One region of the Ochrobactrum sp. EDr1-4 genome, then DNA from elsewhere that is predicted to be linked to it. Evidence: predicted binding sites of a transcription regulator. Region 1 holds the regulator's gene; the other holds the start of a gene.
The links. The regulator LexA, encoded in region 1, represses DNA repair genes until DNA is damaged. The targets are predictions, from matches to a motif close to TGTTCNNNNTGTGTTCNG.
Positions count from the first base shown of each region.

Region 2: def (peptide deformylase) is a predicted target of LexA. The motif match lies at 1,483-1,500, and genes of this name have one in related genera.

Region 1 is NZ_JBLZOF010000003.1:220,527-230,600, forward strand. It holds gene trpC (indole-3-glycerol phosphate synthase TrpC) at 1-664, shown strand, start outside; gene moaC (cyclic pyranopterin monophosphate synthase MoaC) at 668-1,144, shown strand; gene glp (gephyrin-like molybdotransferase Glp) at 1,168-2,382, shown strand; gene lexA (transcriptional repressor LexA) at 2,503-3,222, shown strand; gene ACOZHT_RS12090 (ComEC/Rec2 family competence protein) at 3,283-5,811, opposite strand; gene gltX (glutamate--tRNA ligase) at 6,065-7,486, shown strand; gene gltA (citrate synthase) at 7,716-9,008, shown strand; gene lpxB (lipid-A-disaccharide synthase) at 9,072-10,074, opposite strand, start outside.
Region 2 is NZ_JBLZOF010000003.1:768,491-773,043, forward strand. It holds gene fmt (methionyl-tRNA formyltransferase) at 1-905, opposite strand, end outside; gene def (peptide deformylase) at 905-1,432, opposite strand; gene ACOZHT_RS14765 (DNA recombination protein RmuC) at 1,534-2,760, shown strand; gene ACOZHT_RS14770 (flavodoxin family protein) at 2,845-3,414, opposite strand; gene yfdV (transporter YfdV) at 3,434-4,387, opposite strand; gene ACOZHT_RS14780 (cupin domain-containing protein) at 4,552-4,553, opposite strand, start outside.

The DNA.
Region 1 (10,074 bases):
CGAAGCAAAGCGCGCTGCCAACAAGTTTGCTCTTATTGCCGAGATCAAGAAGGCAAGCCCGTCAAAAGGTCTTATCCGTCCGGATTTTGATCCACCCGCATTGGCAAAAGCCTATGAAGATGGTGGTGCGGCCTGTCTTTCAGTTCTGACAGATACACCTTCGTTTCAAGGCGCACCGGAGTTTCTTACCGCCGCACGCAACGCTTGCTCACTGCCTGCGCTGCGCAAGGATTTCCTGTTCGACACTTATCAGGTCTATGAAGCGCGCAGTTGGGGTGCGGATTGCATTCTGATCATTCTGGCAAGCGTGGATGACAATGTCGCCAAAGCGCTTGAAGAAACCGCCTTTGAGCTTGGCATGGATGCGCTGATTGAAGTGCATGACGAAGAAGAAACCGAACGCGCGTTGAAACTTTCATCGCGTCTTGTTGGTGTCAATAACCGCAATCTGCGTACCTTCGAACTCGACCTCGCCGTTTCAGAGCGTCTTGCAAAAATGGTACCTTCGGACCGTCTCCTCGTCGGCGAAAGTGGCATCTTCAGCCATGATGACTGTCTGCGCCTCGAAAAGTCGAATATTGGCACATTCCTGATTGGCGAAAGCTTGATGCGCAAAGATGATGTGGCCAGCGCCACCCGCGAACTTCTGACTGGCAAGGCATAAATAATGACGGCAAAGCTCACCCATATCGACCAGACTGGTGCCGCCCATATGGTCGATGTTGGCGACAAGGCAGAGACAGACCGCGTGGCGACTGCCGAAGGTGCTGTCAGAATGAAGCCAGAAACGCTGGCGCTCATTCTGGACGGCAATGCAGCCAAAGGCGATGTCATTGGCACAGCACGGTTTGCTGGCATTATGGCGGCGAAAAAGACCGCTGATCTTATTCCGCTCTGTCATCCGCTGATGCTCACCAAAGTGTCCGTCGAGATCGAACCCGACCAAACCCTGCCCGGCTTGCGCGTGTCTGCGACCGCAAAACTAAAAGGTCGTACCGGCGTTGAAATGGAAGCACTGACTGCCGTTTCGGTCACCTGCCTGACAATCTATGACATGGCCAAAGCTGTGGATCGCCATATGGAAATTACCGATATTCGCGTTTCGGCAAAAAGCGGCGGCAAGTCGGGCGACTGGAAAGCCTGATTATCCAGACAAGAGGAAACCCCATGTCGCTGTTACCGGTCGATGAAGCCCTTGCACGCATTCTGAGTAGTGCTCAACCGCATGGAACAGAGACAATCTCGCTTTTTGAGGCGGGCGGACGGGTCGTTGCAGAAAACGTTCAGGCTAAACTACAACAGCCTCCCTTTGATTGCTCGGCGATGGATGGCTATGCGATAATCGCGCCCGAACGCATCAACTATCCCCTTGAGTTCATTGTCATCGGCGAATCAGCTGCCGGCAAACGCTTTGAAGGCGCGCTCAAACGAGGCGAAGCCGTACGCATTTTTACCGGCGCACCCATGCCCACTGGTGCTGATAGTATTGTTATTCAGGAAGATACTGAACGATCAGGTGAAAAGCTCAAGATTCGTGAGGGATTAGACGTAGGCCGCCATATCCGTCGCGCTGGCCTCGATTTTGCGCCCGGCGACGTGGTGCTACCAATCGGTCGTTCTCTTGATGCGCCAGCGCTTTCGCTTGCAGCAGCGAGCGGCAATGCAAAAATTTCAGTGTTTCGTCAGCCGCGTATCGCAATACTCGCTACCGGCGATGAACTTGTTCGGCCCGGAATAATCCCCGGCCCTGACCAGATCGTCGCCTCTAACAGTGTCGGCATTGCGGAAATCGTTCGTCGTGCAGGTGGTGAGCCGAAAGATATGGGCATCATCATTGATGATCCGGCCAAAATAGAAACAGCAATCAGCGAAGCTTTTGCAGATGGCATCGACATTCTGGTGACGATTGGTGGCGCATCCGTTGGAGATCGCGATTACGTTCACGGCGCTTTAAAGAATTGTGGTGTTGATCTCGATTTCTGGAAAATCGCAATGCGCCCCGGTAAACCGCTGATGTATGGGCGCAAAACAGTTTCTGACAAAACAGTGCATGTTATCGGGCTTCCGGGAAATCCGGTTTCCAGCCTTGTATGCAGCCTTGTTTATCTGCGCCCACTTGTCGCCAAACTTTCCGGCACGCAGCTGAACGCAGATATACGCCCAGCCAAGCTCGGTGAGGCGATGAAAGCCAATGATCACCGGCGCGACTATGTACGCTCGACCGTTAGTCAGGCATCTGACGGCACACTGATTGCAACACCTTTCCCCGTTCAGGATTCGTCGATGCTTTCGGCACTGGCTCGCTCTCAAGCATTGCTAATCCGGGATGAGCATGCCCCGGCAGCAGACGCTGGCGATGCCTGCACAATCTTGATGCTGTAAAGAACTCAGCCCCTTCTCTCGACCATTAATCATTTTAAAACCATTGCGGAACAAGACTGGAACATATAGGGTTCGTTCTGGTTTTGTTTTTATTTGATTCTGGTCCGGAGGGTATAGCGCATGTTGACCCGTAAACAGCACGAGCTTCTGCTGTTCATTCATGAACGTCTTAAAGAGACGGGCATCCCTCCGTCGTTTGACGAGATGAAAGAGGCTCTCGATTTGGCTTCAAAATCGGGCATTCATCGCCTTATTACGGCGTTGGAAGAGCGTGGTTTTATCAGACGGCTTCCCAACCGCGCTCGTGCGCTGGAAGTTCTTCGCCTGCCAGATTCAATTGCTCCGGGCTTGAACGCGCAAAAGAAGTTCGCCCCAAGTGTCATCGAAGGAAGCCTCGGCAAAGCTCCACCACCGCCGGTACGTCCTGCCCCTGTTACGGCAAATGATGACGCTCCCGCGACTGTTTCCATACCGATGATGGGGCGAATTGCAGCAGGTGTGCCAATCTCAGCAATTCAAAATCAAACACATTCTATCAGCCTGCCACTCGAAATGCTGGGCGCTGGCGAGCATTATGCGCTGGAAGTCAAAGGCGACTCGATGATTGAGGCCGGAATTTTTGATGGCGACACCGTCATCATTAAGCGCGGCGAGACAGCCAATCCGGGAGAAATCGTTGTCGCACTCGTCGATGATGAGGAAGCAACATTGAAGCGCTTCCGTCGCAAAGGTGCGTCTATTGCTCTGGAAGCAGCTAACCCCGCTTATGAAACACGCATTTTCGGTCCAGATCGTGTGCGGGTGCAGGGTAAGCTAATCGGTCTCATCCGGCGCTATTAAATGACTGCATTTTGAGGAAACGTGCAGCTCACTGTGATTCCTCTTAAGCAGTGCGATGAATTAAAGCGGCTCTGAGAATTCTGTAAGGTTTTGTGTCGCGTCGTAAGCTTTGCTTTTCTCAATGCCTGCTCTCTTTTGATATTCGCGATCAGGAAGCCCCCTCGCCGCTCGCGAATAGAGACGATGCAAATGCCACGGGCGCGTTGGCGCATCGACCGAAAAGGTCAATTGATCAGTGTAGCCGGCTAAATTAGTCGTCTTGGTTCGGGCGAAGCGGTAAATTTTATTCTCTTGCGTAATACCGTTTTCGTCATAGTTGATCGCAGAAGCGCTTACACGTAGCAGCTTATACCCCAGCCTGAGCTCCAAGGTGCCTTTTAAGGCTAGTTCCTGTCGGTCAACCATCAAAACATTGGAACGCTCACAGCTCAGTTCCTTTCCGGCTATAGCAAGAATGACGACATCACCAATGTTGCAGGCAACCTCTTTCATTCCTTCATCTGCGGTATAAGACAGCATTCTACCGTCCCGCAGCGGGATCGTGCACAAGCCTTCTTCGCAAACAAAGGCTTCCTCAGCTGATATTGGGCTCTGTTTTTTTACCACCTGCGGCGGAATAAACTCTTTAATCAGATAGGCCGTCTGCCAGTTTTGCGCAGTAAATTTTGGAGGCCTGCTACGGTTGACCGCAAAATTTCCATCGGGCAGCCGAACAGCCACAAATTTCGCATCTTCACTCACAAGAACATCTGGCAGCGGTGTTCTTATAAATATGGCAAGTCCGATCACTACGAACGGTAACGCCAACCATCGCATCCTTGTTGTAAACACAACCGCTATAACAAGCGCCAGTGTCCAGAGAATAAGCGTGCTTGCTGGCATAACACCCGGATTACCATCTGGCGAAAAGCTGGCGACAAAACTTGCAATATGTCTCACCAGTAAAACGCCAAAGCCCATAATCTGCAATGGTAGCCAATCGAGATGCAGCGGCATCAATAACAGGCTCAACACTGCGAATGGCATAACCAATATAGAGATAACGGGTAGCGCCAATACGTTGCCAACGAGTCCAAACGGAGCCGTATTATTGAAATGATAGGCTGCAAAAATTCCGCTGGCCACACCGGCAACAATAGACGTCGCTCCCGTCGCGACAGCTGGTATAAGCATTTTTGAAACGATCCCGCGCGGCTTGGCGCGACGATCTTCAATCGCTGTTTGTTTACGAGATTTCCTATCGCTCCACCAAGCAAATGCTGCAATCAGGCCTGCGGTGGCTGAAAACGACATTTGAAAGCTTGGCCCCAGAATTTCATGCGGGGAGATTGCAATCATTGCCACTGAGGCAATCGCCAAATTGCGCATACTGATCGCCGCACGGTCCGCCAACAACGCGCAGAGCATCACAACAATCATCACATAGCTTCGTTGTGCAGCGACGTCAGCACCTGACATTGCCAGATAGAACGTGCAGCTTAGAAGCGAGAGAAATGCAGCGATTTTTTTGACCGGATATCTGGCACTAAACGCTGGCGCGAGTGCGAATATTGATCGCAATGACATCATCACGACACCCGCAGCCAACACCATATGTAAACCGGAAATGGACAAGATATGCGCGAGACCCGCTTTGCGCAGATCCTCATTTGTTTCTTCACTTATCCCCGCTCGTTCTCCGGCGATCAGCGCGGCAGCAACACTCCCATCCTCGCCTGAAAGCACTTCCGCAATACGTTCAGAAACATGCACCCGTAATTGGGCGATAGCGCCCGAAATTTTAGCAAATATCTCACTTGGCGCTGGCACATCAGCGACTTTCGGTGTTCCCAAAAAGAAGCCATTCGCTCCTATCCCTCCGAAATAAGCATGAAAGGCAAAGTCGTAGTTTCCTGGTCGAACAGGGCCAGAAGGTACACGCAAGCGAGCGAAACCAGTCAAGCCGCTGCCAATTTCCGTTTTGGCTGGTATATCACGCGCGGTAATCCGGATGCGTTGCGGCGAATAGCGAAGTTTGGGTCTTTGCGTTTCAAGCAATTCGAGCGTCACACGCCAACTGCCGTTATCGCGATATTCTAAGCCGACAACTCTGCCAGTGATACGCGTTGCGACCTCAGAACCTAACAATTGCGTACTTCGTCGTTCAGTCTCGAACTTTCCCGCAACTATCCCCAATAATACCGCCAACACGAGTGTTACTGCTTGTGATACGAGGAAATATTTTCGGAATAAAAACCGTATTAAACAAACAGCCACAATAACAGACAAAATGGGCAACCATTCAGGCTCATAAGAGAGCGTGAAATAGACGACAGCTCCCAAACCCATAAAAACGGGAAAAAGAAGAAAAAATATTCCGCGCCCTATTTCACGACTGAGCGCTGCAATGAAAAGCTGACGTGAACTACTCGGCAGTTCCCGCACACGCTCGAAAGGTGTCAGTTTCCTTCCCGGTAAAGCGACGGGATAAATGTCAGCTCGTTCGTTTGGTAACCACGGTTCGGGAAGCAAGGCACGCGCAAGACCTTCAGGCATGTCTTTGACAAATGCCCGCTCGCTGACCTCTTGTCTTTCCCTTATGCCCGTCATGCCCCCGCCTGACTGCAAAAGTGCCCGCGCTTCATCTAAAGAAGCACGTCCCAACGGTGCGAAAGAATTGGGAAACGCTTGCACACCGTGCTGCCTATGCTACATGAACCACAATCAAAATCGAGAGGGTTCTCGCAATGAGAGTCCTTATCGCCCGTGGACTGTGAGAAAACGGGCACTACATATTCAAAATTCTGCCTCGCGCTCGGCTTCCTGCCGCAATTCAACGAGGCTCTGACACAGTGGAGCTGTTATGTCGAAACCGGTCGTCACCCGTTTTGCCCCTTCGCCCACGGGTTATCTGCATATTGGCGGAGCCCGCACGGCTCTTTTCAACTGGCTCTATGCGAAGCATACGGGCGGCAAGATGCTGCTACGCATCGAAGATACAGATCGTGAGCGTTCTTCCGAAGCAGCCACCGCCGCCATTCTTGATGGCCTGACCTGGCTTGGTCTGGATTGGGACGGTGAACCAATTTCACAGTTCAAGCGCGCACCGCGTCACCGCGAAGTAGCAGAAGAACTCGTTGCGACCGGCAAAGCTTACTATTGTTACGCAACACCCGAAGAACTTGAAGACATGCGCGAAAAAGCACGCGCTGAAGGCCGTCCACCACGCTATGATGGCCGCTGGCGCGATCGTGATCCATCGGAAGCACCTGCAGGCGTAAAGCCAGTTATCCGAATTAAAGCCCCTCGCGATGGTGAAACCGTCGTTCGCGACGCGGTGCAGGGCGATGTCCGCTTCCCAAACAAGGATCTCGATGATTTCATCATTCTTCGTTCCGATGGCAACCCAACCTATATGCACGCGGTTGTCGTTGACGATCACGATATGGGCGTTACGCACATCATCCGCGGTGATGACCACCTGACAAATGCTGCCCGCCAGACCGTGATTTATGACGGTATGGGCTGGGAAGTCCCGCAGATGTCGCACATTCCGCTCATTCATGGTGCGGATGGCGCCAAGCTTTCGAAGCGTCATGGTGCACTTGGCGTCGATGCTTATCGCGCGATGGGCTACCTGCCGGAAGCACTGCGTAACTATCTCGTTCGCCTTGGCTGGAGCCACGGCGACGATGAAATCATGTCGACCGAGCAGATGATTGAATGGTTCGACGTGACCGACATCAATAAGGGTGCTGCGCGTTTTGACTTCCAGAAGCTGGAAGCCATCAACGGCGTTTATATGCGCGCCAGCGATGATAAGGCTCTGTTTGACGCATTGATCGCTGTACTGCCTGAAATCGAAGGTGGCAAAGAACTGGAAGCGTCGCTTGACGAAAAGGGACGTGCACAGCTTCTGACAGCCATGCCGGGTCTGAAAGATCGTGCGAAGACACTGGTCGAGCTCGCAGATGGCGCGAAGTTTATTTTCGCCAAGCGTCCTCTTGCATTTGACGAAAAAGCGGCATCCCTGCTCAATGATGAAGGTCGTGAAATTCTTAAAGGTGTCCTACCGCATCTAGAATCAGTCGGCGAATGGACTGTTGAAGCGCTCGATGCAGCGGTTCGGGCACACGCAGAAACTATTGGCCTCAAACTTGGGAAGGTTGCGCAACCATTGCGCGCAGCGCTCACTGGCCGTGCGACATCTCCGGGTGTATTCGATGTTCTGTTCGTGCTTGGTCGCGAAGAGTCGCTTGCACGTGTAAAAGATCAAATCGTTTGAACTGTTAGCATTCACGCTGACGTGACAAAACTGGCTTAATTAGACCAAAATACGCATTGCATCGCGAAATCATTGGGATAGTTTGGCGGTCGAAATCGTTTGGATAATGCGTTGAAAAATCGGTTTCGTGCGAAAGTGCGAAACCTGTAGAAGTTGAGAAGACAAGTTATAGAGACGATTAAAATTTCAGCTGCCATGGGCAGCAAAAGTGGACACGAAAGGAAACACGATGTCAGATAAGACAGCTAGCTTTACCCTCGACGGCAAAACGTTCGACCTGCCTGTACGACAAGGCACTGTCGGGCCGGACGTCGTTGACATCGGTCCACTTTACAAGAATGCGAATGCCTTCACCTACGATCCAGGTTTCACCTCGACTGCTTCTTGCGAATCCAAGATCACCTATATCGATGGTGATGAAGGTGTGCTGCTCTATCGTGGCTATCCGATTGATCAGCTTGCTGAACATGGTGACTTCCTCGAAACTTGCTATCTGCTGCTTTACGGCGAACTGCCAACAGCGACCCAGAAGGCTGATTTCGATTATCGCGTGACACGTCACACGATGGTGCACGAGCAGATGACGAAGTTCTTTAGCGGCTTCCGTCGTGACGCGCATCCAATGGCGGTTATCGTGGGCTGCGTGGGCGCAATGTCGGCGTTCTATCACGACTCGACCGATATCACCGATCCGCATCAGCGCATGGTTGCTTCGATCCGCCTGATCGCAAAGGTGCCTACCCTTGCTGCAATGGCCTATAAGTACCACATCGGCCAGCCGTTCATGTATCCGAAGAACGACCTCGATTTCGCAGCAAACTTCCTGCATATGTGCTTTGCAGTGCCTTGCGACGATTACAAGGTCAATCCGGTTCTCGCTCGCGCTATGGACCGCATCTTCATCCTGCACGCCGATCACGAACAAAACGCATCGACCTCGACCGTTCGTCTTGCTGGTTCGTCGGGTGCAAATCCATTTGCATGTATCGCTGCTGGTGTTGCTTGCCTTTGGGGACCTGCACATGGCGGTGCGAATGAAGCAGCGCTCAACATGCTTGCTGAAATCGGCTCTGTTGACCGCATTCCAGAATTCATCGCACGCGCTAAGGACAAGAACGACCCGTTCCGTCTGATGGGCTTCGGTCATCGCGTTTACAAGAATTACGATCCACGCGCTAAGATCATGCAGAAGACCTGCCATGAAGTTCTTGGCGAACTCGGCATCAAGGACGATCCGCTTCTTGATGTTGCGCTGGAACTGGAACGCATTGCTCTGACCGATGAATATTTCATCGAGAAGAAGCTCTATCCAAACATCGACTTCTACTCGGGCATTACGCTGAAGGCACTCGGTTTCCCAACCGAAATGTTCACTGTTCTGTTCGCACTCGCACGCACCGTCGGCTGGGTCGCGCAGTGGAAGGAAATGATCGAAGATCCTCAGCAGAAGATCGGCCGTCCGCGCCAGCTTTACACAGGTGCGCCAGAACGCGACTACGTACCAACTGCAAAGCGCAAGTAATCATTGTACAAAAGAAAACCCCGGCAAATCGCCGGGGTTTTTGTTTGTCTTAATTTTAATAACTCAACGTTTCCTGCCGTTTTCAGCCAAATCAAGCAATACCTTCGCACCGATCTCGCCAGAAGGCCGTTCGGTCGCCATAATCGACGTCACCTTATCAAACCCATCAATCTGAGCCTGTCGCGATGCACTCTTTTGCATGAGCTGTTCAATGTAGCGCGCCAGATTACCCGGCCTCACGGATTCGTTGAAAAACTCAGGCACAACTGGCGCATCAGCAATGATATTTGGAAGAGCGGCACTCCAGATTGTAATTTTAGATGCCAAGAACTGCCGCACAAACCAGTCAGCCTTATAAGACAGAACTGTCGGAATATGAGACAGAGCCAGCTCTAGCGAAACTGTACCGGACGCAGCCAGCGCTGCATCGGCGCGTGCAAAAGCATCCCACTTGGCTTCATCACCAGTGACGATAAGCGGCTTGACTGGCCAATCCTTAGAAAGCTCACGCACCATTTCTTCAATGCGTGGCAACGTTGGCAAAATAATTTCAAGCTTTTCGATACGTGTAGAAAGTTCTGCAACTGCTTTGCCAAATGGCTCCATCAGCATTTCAACTTCACCACGGCGCGAACCAGGCATCAGCAATAAACACCGTGAATCGTCACTCCAGCGATTCACCTCGAGTGTACGCTGCGCTGCCTGCACCTTTAAAATAGGCGCGTAACTACTCAACCGATGGCCAACATAAGTCGATTGCGGACCATTAAGCCGCTTCATGACCTCAACTTCGAACGGCAAAATCGTCAACACGTGATCGACATAAGCACGCATCGCTTTTGCACGTTGCGGACGCCATGCCCAAACACTGGGCGCGATATATTTGACAATCGGGATAGATGGATCGGCAGCACGTATTTTCTTTGCTACGCGATGTGTAAATTCCGGGCTGTCGATCAACAAAACGCAATCAGGCTTCTCTGCAATAATCCGCTTTGCGGTTTGCCGAATGCGGAGCAGAAGTCCCGGAAGATTTTTTAAAATCGCACCGAGGCCCATAAGTGCG
Region 2 (4,553 bases), 550 kb from region 1:
ACGTTTGCACCACGCAGAAACTCTTGTGCAGGCAAAGGCTTACCGCCAGACCGTTGCAATGTCACAAGACGCACAGCGCCATCACCACAAGCAATCGTCAGACGATCATCAAGCACGGTTCCTGGCGTTCCACTACCTTCGCCCAATGTGGAGCGCTGGAGTTTGACGCGTTCGACTGCACCGTTGATTTCCATCTCGCACCACGCACCCGGAAACGGAGAGATGCCGCGGATTGTGTTGTGAACATCCTTCGCAGGCTTCGACCAGTCGATACGCGCCTCGGCCTTGTCGATCTTGGCGGCATAAGTTACACCATCGTCGGCCTGCGGCTGAAGCGTTAGACTCTCACGCTCAAGCGCGCCCAATGCGCGCACCATCAGATCAGCACCGATCAAGCTCAAACGATCATGCAATTCACCTGCCGACATATCCGGCGTGATCGCAACTTTCTCGACCATGGCAACGGGACCAGTATCAAGCCCCACATCCATTTTCATAATCATCATGCCGGTTTCAGTATCACCGGACATGATCGCACGCTGAATAGGCGCCGCTCCACGCCAGCGCGGCAGAAGCGAGGCATGGCCATTGTAACAACCCAAACGCGGCGCATCGAGAATAGCCTGTGGCAGCAGCAGGCCATAAGCCACGACAATTGCGACATCGGCTTCAAGGCTCGCAAAGACGTCCTGCTCTTCGGTGCCTTTGAGACTTTTCGGCGTGAAAACCGGAATGCCAAATTCTTCGGCCTTTTCGTGCACCGGCGACTTGGTCAGTTCCAGTCCGCGACGGCCAGCCGGACGCGGTGGCTGCGAATAGACCGCGACCACTTCATAGCCCTGACCGATGATAGCTGTGAGGATTGGCACGGAGAAATCCGGCGTCCCCATAAAGACGATCCGCATCACAAAGCCTTACTTGGCGCGCGCTGGCTTGCGAGCTTTTTGAACTTCTTGATCACCATATCGCGCTTAAGTTTGGAGATATGATCGATAAACAGCACGCCATTCAGATGATCGATTTCATGCTGCAAGCAGGTCGCCATCAGCCCATCGGCTTCCATCGACTTTTCCTTGCCATCCGCATCGAAGTAATTGACCTTGATCGTCGCAGGTCGCTCAACCTCAGCATAATAATCCGGGATGGAAAGGCAGCCTTCTTCATAGACGCTGCGCTCGTCCGATGAGACTACAATCTCCGGATTGATGAAGACGTGCGGCTCTTTCGGAGCGTCTTCCTTAGCGAGATCAATCACCAGCATCCGCAGAGGTTCGCCCACCTGAATGGCAGCGAGACCAATGCCCGGCGCGTCATACATGGTATCAAACATGTCGCCGGCAAATTTGCGCAATTGATCGTCAAAGCGTTCAACTGGCTTGGACAGTTCACGCAGAAGAGGATCCGGAAGAATGATAAGCGGTTTAATAGACATGCGTTTCACGTAATCGCTTGCGCGAGAATCGTCAATTATAACTTGCAAAATGTTCTTGTTTTGATCTCATCAAGGCAACACGAATCAGCTAAGCTTCACCTATGGAAAACCAGAATCTCTTGAACGAACCACTTTTGCAGCTTGGCGCAACCTCTTTCACGCTTGGAGATATACTCCTTGCGGGCATAGTCGTGCTGGTTGTTTGCCTTGCAATCTTTCTCATTGCGGCGGCCCGATCTGCCCGACTTCGTGCCGTTGCGGAAGCACAGGCCGAAGACCGTGCGCGCGATGCGGAATATCGCATGGCGGAGATTCTGAAAGCCCAATCCGAAATGCAGGGGCGGATGCAGACCATGGCCGAAGTCTTCGGCTCACGACAAGCAGAGCTTAATCAATCAATCCGCGAACGTCTCGACGGCATGACCCATCGCATCGGCCAGACCATGACCGAGCAGACACGCTCCACCCATGAAAATCTTGCAAAGTTGCAGGAGCGTCTAGCGGTCATCGACACAGCACAAAACAATATCCAGTCGCTTGCCGGTCAGGTCGTGCAGTTGCAGGCAATCCTCGCCAACAAGCAGACGCGCGGCGCATTCGGCCAGTCACGCATGGAAGCGATCATTGCCGATGGCTTGCCGCAAGGCGCTTACGAGTTTCAGGCAACACTGTCCAATGGAACACGCCCCGACTGCCTCGTGAGGATGCCTAACAACTCACCATCATTGGTGATTGACGCAAAATTTCCGCTCGAAGCATGGAATTCCATGCGTGCAACCGAACAGCCTGAGGCACGTAAGGCCGCCATTGCGCAGTTTCGACGCGATATGGAAGTACATATCAAAGACGTCTCCGACAAATATCTGATCACGGGCGAAACACAGGACACGGCCTTCTTGTTCGTGCCTTCTGAATCGATCTTTGCGGATATTCACGAGCATTTTGAAGCGCTGATACATCGCGCTCACCGCGCGCGGATCGTGATCGTTTCACCCTCGCTGCTGATGCTTTCAATTCAGGTTATTCAATCAATCCTCAAAGACGCGCGTATGCGCGAGCAAGCCCATGTCATTCAGGGCGAAGTGGTGCGTTTAATGGAAGATGTGGGTCGCCTTGATGAACGCGTGCGCAAGCTGCAAACCCATTTCCTACAAGCCAACAAAGACATTGACGATATTCTGGTGTCTTCAAACAAAGTGACGAAGCGCGGTGCAAAGATCGAAGCGCTGGAATTTGGCCCGGCACCTGCTGAAGAGCCTCAGCGTCCGACGCGACAGTCGGATAACGCACCCACCCAAATGCGCCTGCGCGTGGTGGATGAGGATTAGAGCAATTTCCAAGAAAAACTTAGAGCGTATCCTGAAAAATATGAAAAACTTTTGGGATACGCTCTAAGAGTTTGTTGGAAGGACTCACTCTTTCAAAGAAGTGAGAGCCTCCGTTACTGCTACAAAGCGTTTGAAGTGAATTTTCAGAACCTGCGTGACGACGTCAACATCGGCAATTTTTCCATGTTGAAGCACAAAACTTAGACCAAATGGATTGCCATTCAGCCTGTTTAAGTCGGGATTTGCCGTGCTTGGCGTAACGACCAAGCACCCCCATGCTGCAGCGACTGCATTCAAATCATCAACAACGCGCTCTTGCCCTGCATGGGCAAAGCCTGAAGTCGCCATACCAGTAAATGTCTTGTTGAGATATTTACCGTTTACTGCAGCCTCGTGATTGGCATCGATAAACGCCTTCATCGCCGATGACATTAATCCGGTGTGAGAGGGCGAAGAGAATACAAACCCGTCCGCCCACTCAAGATCAATCGCCGAAGCATATTCTAGTTCTGACAACTCGGCGCTTGGAGCTTGAAGTTCCACGCGCCGAATTCTGACACTCGCGCCCAGTTCTTCAAGAACCGGAGAAAGAAGCCGTGCAAGCACAAGATTTGCACCAAAGTTACTAGAAATAGCGATGAGTATCCGCGCCATAACAACTCCAGAAAATTATTTAGCTTCCGAGAATTTTTGCAAGATATACCCACACTGGAGCAGCGATCACAAAACCTAGCACGCTGACTGCAAGTGACGATGTTCCTGTTCGCGTATAAACCTGAAAGCGGCTGGAAATAATAATGCCCGAGAATGCTGGCGGAAGCGCAACACTGAGAACCAGCATTTGCAGAACGAGCGGGCTAAGACCGCAGAGCCAGCCAGCAATCAGAAATACACCGGGCATCAGTATGAGCTTGAAAGCCGTATTGTAGGCAACTTCTTTGTCGAGTTCGATTTTGTAGGCTGCAAGTGTCAGACCCGCTGCAAAAACCGCCACGCTGGAATTGGCCTGTGCCAACAGTTTGAAAGTTGGATCGAACTGGGCAGGCACTTTAATGCCAACAAGAACAAGCGCTACGGCCAGCACTGGGGCCCACACCACTGGCTCCTTGAACGCGGAAAGCAGTGCATTGTCTTTGGGTGCATCAGCAGTTGTCTTGTCGCCGCCGCCACCTGCATTCAAGAGGTAAAGCCCAATCGGAATGGTAACAGCGTTCACAACAATCGCCACAATGGCGATGACAAGACCAGTTTCAACGCCGGTGCCATAAAGAGGATCCAGGATAGCGTAGCCTAGGAATCCGATTGTTGGTGATCCGGCGATCAAGGCGCAAACGGCGGCTTCCGCCTTGCTTCGCTTGAAGAACCACTGCATCGTGAAGTAGGAAAGCATGAAAAGCGCAACCAGACCGACGAAAGAAATAATCGTCAATGTCGCATTTTCAAACAACATCGCGCGGTCCGCGCGAACGATGGAAACAAACAGAGCGGCGGGAAGTGCGAAATCCAGAACCAGCTTATTGAAAACTTTTGCCTGATCTTCTGCGAAGATGTTTTTCTTACCGCTGACATAGCCTAAGATCATAACAACAAAGATCGGGATGAGGTCAGAGACCAGCATCTTCGACATGAATTCTTCCATGATCATTCCCCTTGACATAGCTGCCGCCTCAAACGCCAAAGGATTAGTCCGACGCGATCAACAGCCCATGGCACCCAAAATTGCACATAGTATCGTACGGAAAATAAGGGAGTTCGTTCATCAGAACGAACTCCTTAGATCTCAGCGAAGCGTC